DNA from 3 places in the Serratia sp. NCCP-200 genome. Region 1 is predicted to be linked to each of the others. Evidence: predicted binding sites of a transcription regulator. Region 1 holds the regulator's gene; each other region holds the start of a gene.
What was found. The regulator PhoB, encoded in region 1, activates phosphate uptake and scavenging genes when phosphate is short. The targets are predictions, from matches to a motif close to CTGTCATAAAACTGNCNNAT.

Region 1 (3,212 bases):
GCTGAGCGCATGCTTCACGATCGCCAACCCGAGTCCACTGCCGCCGGTCTGGCGCGAACGTGCTTTATCCACGCGATAGAAACGCTCGGTCAGGCGTGGGATATGCTCGGCACCGATGCCCGGCCCGTTATCGCTGACCTGGAACTGGGCCCCGTGCGGCGTCTGCTGCCAGCTCACTTCGATGTTGGTACCCGCCGGAGTATGGTTGACAGCGTTGTACACCAGATTGGAAACCGCGCTGCGCAGCTGATCCTCATTACCGAACACTTGCAGATTTTCATTCACCCGGAAATTGATCTGGTGATTACTACCGCTGAGCGATTGCGCCTCACGCTGCAATACCCGCAGCATTAACGGAATATCGACCTTCTCGTTCATATCCACGTTTGGCGCGGCCTCGATCCTGGAGAGCGTGAGCAACTGCTTTACCAACCCATCCATGCGTTTGGTCTGCTCTTGCATGGTGCCCAAGGCTTTGCCACGCAGCGAACCATCCAGCTCTTCATCGCTCATCATTTCCAGATAGCCTTGCAGCACCGTTAGCGGCGTACGTAGCTCATGACTGACGTTGGCAAAGAAGTTGCGTCTGGCCCCCTCCAGTTGACGCATCTGGGTCACATCACGTGCCACCATCAGCAGTTGGCCTTCGGAATACGGCATGATACGGAATTCGACAAAGTGCTCGTTATTCAGCTGTAACGTCAGCGGCCGGGTAAATTCTTGCTGTTGCAGATAATGGCTGAATTCCGGATAGCGCAGCAGGTTGAGAATGTGTTGGCCGTTATCTTCCGGCCAGCGAAAGCCCAGCAGATGCTGTGCCAGGCCGTTACACCAGAAGATATTGCCCTCAACGGTGGTCATCACCACCGCATCCGGTAAGGATTCGGCCCCGCTGCGAAAGCGTTTGATCAACAGCGCCAGCTCACGACGGCGGCGACGGTTACGCTGCTGCATCTGGTACAGACCATAGAACAGCGGCTCCCAGCTCCAGCGGCCCGGCGGCGGCGTCATGCTGCGGTCCACCCACAGCCAGTGGGAAAGTTTGAGTTGGTTATAGAAGTTCCAGGCCAGCGCGGCCAGCACCGAAACCAACAGCAGCCAGGGCAGATAACCGAAAATCAGCCCCAGCAATAAGGCAGGCAGGCAGAAAAGGGCCAGCTCCAGCGCCAGCCTCTTCCACGATAAACGTTCTAGCACGGTAACCTCTCCAGCGCAGTGCGATCAGTAGCGCGTTGAGAACCGATAACCGGTGCCGCGAACGGTTTGAACCATCTTGTCATGACCACTGGTCTCCAGCGCCTTACGCAGCCGGCGGATATGCACATCAACGGTGCGGTCTTCCACATAAACGTTAGTGCCCCAGACGTGATTAAGCAACTGTTCGCGGCTATAAACACGCTCCGGATGAGTCATAAAGAAGTGCAGCAGTTTGAACTCGGTCGGCCCCATCTCCAGCGCCTGCTCATTGGCCATCACCCGGTGCGAGGAAGGATCCAGGCTTAGCCCCTGCATTTCAATCACTTCTTCTACTGCCATCGGTGAAATACGGCGCATCACCGCCTTGATACGTGCCACCAACTCCTTGGGCGAGAAAGGTTTGGTGATGTAATCATCCGCGCCAACCTCCAGGCCACGTACCCGATCTTCTTCTTCACCGCGCGCGGTCAGCATCATCACCGGGATGTCCCGGGTCATCGCCTCGCGCTTCATATGCTTGATAAACTGAATGCCGGATCCCCCCGGTAACATCCAGTCCAGTAACACCAAATCAGGGAACGGCTCAGACAGGCGCGTGACGGCACTGTCATAATCCTCGGCTTCCAACGGTTGGTAACCATTCTGTTCCAACACAAAGCACACCATCTCACGGATCGGCGCTTCGTCTTCCACCACCAGTATGCGTCTTGCCATCGTCAATCCTGCCAATGTGTTAGCGATCTCAGTTGATTGCGGTCGCCATTATGCGTCAGTTTTGTGACACTTTTATGAAAAAAAAGCCCCATTAATGGCAGTAAGCATAGCGATTATTTCTGACGGCAAACAAAAATCATTCGGCTCCCTGCTTGATTGAGCCACGACAGGAGAGATCCCCCCCTTTATAATCGTCGCCATTATGTTGTCGCCCTGGGAGTTTTATGCGCCTGATCCATACCTCCGACTGGCATTTGGGCCAGTACTTTTTCACCAAAAGCCGCGCCGCCGAGCATCAGGCCTTCTTAGGTTGGCTGATCGAACAGGTGGAACAGCAGCGGGTGGATGCGCTGATCGTCGCAGGCGATTTGTTCGATACCGGCTCCCCACCCAGCTACGCCCGCGAGCTGTACAACCGCTTTGTGGTGGAGCTGCAACGCACCGGCTGCCAACTGGTAGTGCTGGGCGGCAACCACGACTCCGTAGCCACGCTGAATGAATCGCGTGAGCTGCTTTCCTGCCTGAACACCACCGTGATTGCCAACGCGCAAAGCGAGCTTGAGCAGCAAATCGTGGTGCTCAACCAGCTTGATGGCCAACCTGGTGCGGTGCTCTGCGCCATCCCGTTCCTGCGCCCACGGGATCTGCTCACCAGCCGCGCCGGTGAGTCTGGCAACCAAAAGCAGCAGGCCCTGCAAGAAGCCATCGCCGAGCATTACCAAAACCTGTATCAGGCAGCTTGTGCGCGCCGTGATGCGTTGGGTTTGCCACTGCCGATCGTCGCCACTGGCCATTTAACCACAGTAGGCGTCACCACCTCGGATTCGGTACGGGATATCTATATCGGCACGCTGGACGCTTTCCCGGCTCAAGCGTTCCCTCCTGCCGATTACATTGCGTTGGGGCATATCCATCGTGCGCAGAACGTCGCCAAATCCGAGCACATCCGCTACAGCGGCTCGCCAATCCCACTGAGCTTTGACGAGTTAGGCAAAGCCAAAAGCGTGTTTATGGTCGATTTTGCCGACGGAGCATTGCAACAGATCACGCCACTGGAGATCCCAACCTTCCAGCCCATGCAGCTGATCAAAGGTAATTTGCAGCAAATCGAGGCGCAATTACAGCAGTTTGCCGATTATCAGGGCGAACTTCCGGTTTGGCTGGATATCGAAGTGGCCACCCAGGATTACCTCAGCGATATTCAGCGCCGCATCCAACAGTTGGCGGAAGATTTACCGGTTGAAGTGGTGCTGCTGCGACGCAGTAAAGAGCAACGTAGCCAGACCATTGCCCAGCAGGAT
Region 2 (3,212 bases), on a different contig from region 1:
AGGGGCGCTGCATACTGCGCCCGCTTAGCTTTTAGCCGCGTTTAGCCGCGATTTCTGCGTGGTGTTTCTTCTCGCTGATCATGGTCAGCACCAGCAGGATCACCGCACCGATGCTGCCGCCGATCATCACCATAAAGCCGCCGTCCCAACCGAAGTAGTCAACGGTATAGCCGACGATGGCGCTGGCTGCGACCGAGCCGCCCAGGTAACCGAACAGACCGGTAAAGCCGGCGGCGGTACCTGCCGCTTTCTTCGGTGCCAGTTCCAGCGCGTGCAGGCCGATCAGCATGACTGGGCCATAGATCAGGAAGCCGATGGTGATCATACAGGCCATATCGATGCCAGGGTTACCTACCGGGTTCAGCCAGTAAACGATGGTGGCGATGGTTACCAGCACCATGAAGAACACCCCGGTGGCACCACGGTTGCCTTTAAACACCTTGTCCGACATCCAGCCGCACAGCAGGGTGCCTGGAATACCGGCGTATTCGTACAGGAAGTAGGCCCAGGAGGACTTATCCAGCGCGAAGTGTTTCACTTCTTTCAGGTAGGTTGGTGACCAGTCCAGGATGCCGTAGCGCAGCAGATACACGAACACGTTGGCGATCGCGATGTACCACAGCAGTTTGTTTGGCAACACGTACTGCATGAAGATCTGCTTGGCTGTCAGCTCTTCTTCTGCTTCTTCGGTATAATCATCCGGATAGTCGTTTTTGTATTCTTCAATCGGTGGCAGACCAACAGATTGCGGGGTGTCACGCATCAAGGCGAAGGCGATCAGGGCCACCAGGATCGCACCGAAGGCAGGCATATACAGCGCCGCATGCCAGTCGTTAAACCAGGCCATACCCAGCAGGAACAGCAGTGGAGGCAGGCCGCCACCGACGTTGTGCGCACAGTTCCATACCGAAACGATACCGCCACGCTCTTTCTGCGACCACCAGTGCACCATGGTACGGCCACAAGGCGGCCAGCCCATACCTTGGAACCAACCACACAGGAACAGCAGCACGAACATCACGGCAATGCTGGAGGTTGCCCAAGGCACGAAGCCCATAAACAGCATGACGGCAGCGGCCAGTATCAGGCCGGCGGGTAGAAATACGCGCGGGTTGGAGCGGTCTGAAACCGACCCCATGATGAACTTGGAGAAACCGTAGGCGATGGAAATCCCTGACAGCGCGAAGCCCAGGTCACCACGGCTGAAGCCCTGATCGATCAGATACGGCATCGCCAGGGTGAAGTTTTTACGCACCAGATAGTAGGCGGCGTAACCAAAAAAGATCCCCATAAAAATCTGCCAGCGCAGCTTACGGTAGAGCGGGTCTACCTTGTCGACTGGCACACGAGAAATGTGTGCGGCTGGCTTAAAAATACTCAACATGAGCGCCTCCGATGGCTTTATCTGTTTATTGCCTCAACAGGAAACGGCTGTCCTGAAGATGAGCTTGCGGATACCTGAAGTGTTGTTAAATGTTCCATAACGAGCGCAATGCTAGAGAAAACCCCCCGGTCACACCGTGATGGATGGCTCATTTGTTACACTTTTATGAAACTGTGGCGAATTTTGAGTGATCGGTTAACATTTTGGAATGGCTAAATAGCACAAATACGTGATGTTTGTCACATTCATGGCTTTTTATGGCCATATTATTTTCGTTTTCTGTTCGTTATTGTTCCTTATCAAACAAAAACCCTACTGACTGTGGCTAAATAAAGCCATAACTACAGGCTCAGGGGGCGTGATGAGCAACAACTCACCAATCACCGAAACGGACGTGATCATCATTGGCGGCGGCGCTACCGGCGCGGGGATTGCCCGTGACTGCGCGCGGCGCGGTCTGCGTTGCGTTTTACTGGAAAGGCATGACATCGCCACTGGCGCTACTGGCCGCAACCATGGGTTGTTGCACAGCGGAGCGCGCTATTCGGTCACCGACGGTGAATCGGCACGCGAATGCATTGAAGAAAACCGCATCCTCAAGCGTATTGCCCACCACTGCATCGAGCGTACCGACGGCCTGTTCATTACCTTGCCTCAGGACTCATTGGCCTTTCAGCAGCAGTTTATTGCCGCCTGTCGCAGCGCCGGGATTGAGGCCGAAGCTATTGACCCCGCGCTGGCATTACGCCTGGAACCTGCGGCTAACCCGGCGCTGATCGGCGCGGTGAGGGTGCCGGATGGCACCGTCGATCCTTTCCGCTTAACGGCGGCCAACATGCTTGATGCGCGTGAACATGGCGCACAAATCCTCACCTATCATCAGGTTACCGGTTTGTTACGTACTGGCGATCGCGTTACGGGCGTGCGCGTTTTCGATCACAAGGCTGCACAGCAGTACGATATTCATGCTCAGGTGGTGGTCAACGCCGCCGGGATCTGGGGCCAGCAAATTGCCGAGTATGCCGATCTGCGCATCCGTATGTTCCCTGCTAAAGGGGCGTTGCTGATCCTGGGCCATCGCATCAATAACATGGTGATTAACCGCTGCCGCAAACCAGCGGATGCCGACATTCTGGTGCCTGGCGACACCATCTCGCTGATTGGCACCACCTCTACCCACATCGATTACGACCAGATCGACAACATGGTCGTGACGCCACAGGAAGTGGATATATTAATCCGCGAAGGCACGCTGCTGGCTCCGAAACTGGCGCAAACGCGCATTCTGCGTGCCTATGCGGGCGTGCGGCCACTGGTCGCCAGCGACGACGATCCCTCCGGGCGTAACGTCAGCCGTGGCATCGTGCTGCTCGATCATGCGGCGCGCGATGGGTTGGAAGGTTTTATCACCATTACCGGCGGCAAGTTGATGACTTACCGGCTGATGGCCGAATGGACCACCGATCTGGTCTGCGCCAAGCTAGGCATCGACAGCCCTTGCACCACGGCGGAAGTGGCGTTGCCCGGTTCCCGCCAGAGCGCCGAAGAAACGGTGCGCAGCGTGGTTTCACTGCCTGCCAGCATCCGGGGTTCGGCGGTATACCGCCATGGCGATCGCGCCAGCCTGGTCCCTTCTGGCAACCGGCTGGACAACAGCCTGGTGTGTGAGTGTGAAGCAGTGACCGCCGGTGAGGTGCGCTATGCGGTGGATTCTCTGACCGTCAACAATCTGGTCGATCTGCGCCGCCGTACCCGCGTGGGTATGGGGACCTGCCAGGGTGAGTTGTGTGCCTGCCGTGCCGCAGGTTTGTTGACGCGGTTTAATGTG
Region 3 (3,212 bases), on a different contig from region 1:
AGTCCACACGCTTTCCAGCTCTTCATCCACCACGGTACGGATCTGCGGCATATTGCCCAGACGCAGCCCTTTGGTGAACGCCAACGGTGGCTTGTTCAGCATCTGGCGAGTAGCCACATCGGCCCCTGGGTTTTTGTCGTAGAAGCCCTGTTGCTTGGTCATATCAAAAGCGGCAGTGGTGATCGGCAGGTAGCCGGTCTTTTGATGCCATTCGGCGGCAATTTCAGGCTGGGCCAGATATTGCAGGAACTCCGCCACGCCTTTGTAGGTCGCCGCGTCTTTGCCGTTCATCACCCACAGGCTGGCCCCGCCGATAATGGCGTTCTGCGGTGCATTTTTGGCGTCAGCATCGTAAGGCATCATGCCCACGCCGAAGTCAAACTTGGCGTATTTGCGGATGCTGGCCAGCGAGCCGGAAGAGGCGGTCGCCATGGCGCAGTCGCCGTTGTAGAACTTCTCGGTAGGTTCGTCCTTGCGGCCGAAGTAGGTGAAGTCGCCCTTCTTGTTCATGTCTTGCAGGAACTGAATATGCTTCACCTGCAGCGGCTGGTTGAACTCCAGCTTGGCACTGGTGCCACCAAAGCCGTTGTTTTCACTGGCGAACGGCACGCCATGCCAGGCGCTGAAGTTCTCCAGTTGGATCCAGCCTAACCAACCGCTGGTGTAGCCGCACTTCATGCCAGCCGCGCGCAGTTTGGCGGCATCAGCCGCCAATTCCTGCCAGGTTTTCGGTGGCTGATCCGGGTTCAAGCCCGCTTTCTTGAAGGCGTCTTTGTTGTAATACAGCACCGGGGTGGAGCTGTTGAAAGGCTGGGACAGCAGATGGCCGCTCTTGTTATCGGTGTAGTAACCGGCCACGGTCGGTACAAACACCGATTCGTCGAACTTGATGCCCGACTCCTGGAATACCTGATACACCGGTTTGATCGCCTTGCTCGCCATCATGGTGGCGGTGCCCACTTCATAGACTTGCAGGATCGCCGGTGCCTTGCCGGAACGGTAAGCAGCAATGCCCGCCGCCAGGCTCTGTTCGTAGTTGCCTTTATAAACCGGGACGATCTTCACATCGCTGTGAGTTTGGTTGAAACGGTCCGCCAGAGAATCCACTTCGGTGCCCAGTTCCCCTTCCATCGAATGCCAGAAGGGGATCTCGGTGGCAGCTATTGCATGGCCGCTGACCGCCAGGGCCAAGGTAACGCACAACGTGGTTTTTTTAATCGCGTGAGCAAACATGCCTAACTCCTGAAAAAGCGGGTGTGATCAAAACGCGTGAGCGAAAAGAAACAGTTTTTGTTCGGATGCTAAACATGCCATGCGCGGATGACAGTAAAATAACTCTGGCGTGACAGCTAGATGACAGCGAGGTGAAGTGCAGATGGCGGTTTGATGTCGGCGGTAGGGAATTCTCCCCACCGCCGCAGAGAGATTACAGCGAGCGACGCAGGCGGGCGACGGCCTCTTGCATCTGTTGTTCGGTTGCCGTGGCAAACGACAGGCGGAAGGTTGAGCGATCTGGTTTGTCAGAGAAGAAGTATTCTCCCGGCACAAACACCACGCCCTGTTTCAGGGTGGTGTTCAGCCACTCGGTGGCATTGAACTGCTGACGGAAACGCGCCCACAGGAACATGCCGCCTTTCGGCATATCAAAGCTGATCACATCACCCAGTTCTTTTTCCACCAACCCGGCCAGGATCTCACCTTTGTGCTTGTAGGCCGCACGGATCTTTTCGATCTGCGCCGGTAAACGATCCAGCCCCAGATAGCATTCGACGATGCTCTGCGACAGCGCGCTGGCATGCAGATCCGCCGCCTGCTTGATGATCGCCACTTTATGCAGCAGGAACGGTGGCAAGATGGCCCAACCCAGGCGCAGGCCCGGAGCCAGGATCTTGGAGAAGGTGGAGGTGTAGATAATGTTTTCGGTATGGCCCAGCACCTGCTGCGAAACCTGATACAGCGTAGCATTACGCTCTTCGGTGAAGCGCAGCTCGCCGTACGGGTCATCCTCGATAATCAGGAAGTTATGCTCCACCGCCAGTTTCACCAACTGTTCACGGCGTGCGGCGCTCAGGGTCAGGCCGCTTGGGTTGCCGAAGTTCGGCACCACATACACCCCTTTGATCTTCTTGGTTTTCAGCAGTTCAGCCAGCTCATCCACCACCATGCCGTCGCTGTCAGAAGAAACGGACATGACGTTGGCTTCCGCCAGTTCCAGCGTTTGCAGCGCCGCCAGATAGGTCGGGCGCTCTACCACAAACACATCACCAGGGTTAATCACCGCACGCATCACCAGATCTAACGCCTGCTGGGAGCCTGCGGTCACCACGATATCTTCCGGCTTGGCATTAACGCCACGCTGTGCGCATAGGGTACAGATGCCTTCACGCAGCAGTTCGCTGCCTTCGGTCAGCCCATATTGGAAAGCACTTTTCGGTTGTTCGGTAATAGCCTGCTGGGTAGCAATGCTCAATCCTTCGAAGTCAAACAGTGCATCAGAGGGAATGCCACCCGCCAGCGAAATGACGTTTTCCATTTTGCTGTGCTTGAGCAATTCGCGGATTGCCGAGCTTTTGACCTTTACGATGCGCTGTGCGAGTAGTCCTTCTGTCTTCATTGCTTGTTCTCGTAATCGTTAAGAATAGGGGCGCCACTCAGTGCGCCCTATGTCAATTACCCATGGTTTAACCACCCAGGTATGCTGACCGCACTGCTTCGTTTGCTAATAATGCGGCCCCCGTATCTTCCAACACCACGCGGCCGTTTTCCAGCACATAACCACGATCCGCCAGTTTTAGCGCCTGGTTGGCGTTTTGTTCCACCAGGAAGATGGTCATCCCCTCTTCGCGCAGCTGTTGGATGATGTCGAAAATCTGCTGGATGATGATGGGGGCCAGCCCGAGTGAAGGCTCGTCCAACAGCAGTAACTTTGGCTGACTCATCAGCGCACGACCAATCGCCAGCATCTGCTGCTCACCGCCGGACATGGTGCCAGAGCGCTGGCTGCGGCGCTCCAGCAGGCGTGGAAACAGGGTAAACACCCGTTCGATGCGTTGGTGATACTGCTCGCGGTCGGCAAAGAAACCGCCCATCGCCAGGTTCTCTTCCACCGTCATGCGTGAGAACACCCGTCGCCCTTCCGGTACGATCGCCACGGCCTCGCGCATGATGCGCGCTGTCTGCCACTGGGTGATATCCTGATCCATCAAGGTGAT

Region 2: a site for PhoB is predicted at 1,537-1,556, ahead of glpT (glycerol-3-phosphate transporter). Genes of this name have one in related genera too.
Region 3: a site for PhoB is predicted at 1,341-1,360, ahead of ugpB (sn-glycerol-3-phosphate ABC transporter substrate-binding protein UgpB). Genes of this name have one in related genera too.

The regions. Positions count from the first base shown of each region.
Region 1 covers NZ_BAAKUJ010000008.1:162,273-165,484, reverse strand. Annotated here, with positions in the region: gene phoR (phosphate regulon sensor histidine kinase PhoR) at 1-1,197, opposite strand, end outside; gene phoB (phosphate response regulator transcription factor PhoB) at 1,222-1,911, opposite strand; gene sbcD (exonuclease subunit SbcD) at 2,136-3,212, shown strand, end outside.
Region 2 covers NZ_BAAKUJ010000006.1:274,514-277,725, forward strand. Annotated here, with positions in the region: gene glpT (glycerol-3-phosphate transporter) at 32-1,384, opposite strand; gene glpA (anaerobic glycerol-3-phosphate dehydrogenase subunit A) at 1,746-3,212, shown strand, end outside.
Region 3 covers NZ_BAAKUJ010000006.1:300,367-303,578, reverse strand. Annotated here, with positions in the region: gene ugpB (sn-glycerol-3-phosphate ABC transporter substrate-binding protein UgpB) at 1-1,233, opposite strand, end outside; gene AC6HVW_RS20060 (aminotransferase-like domain-containing protein) at 1,427-2,614, opposite strand; gene livF (high-affinity branched-chain amino acid ABC transporter ATP-binding protein LivF) at 2,682-3,212, opposite strand, start outside.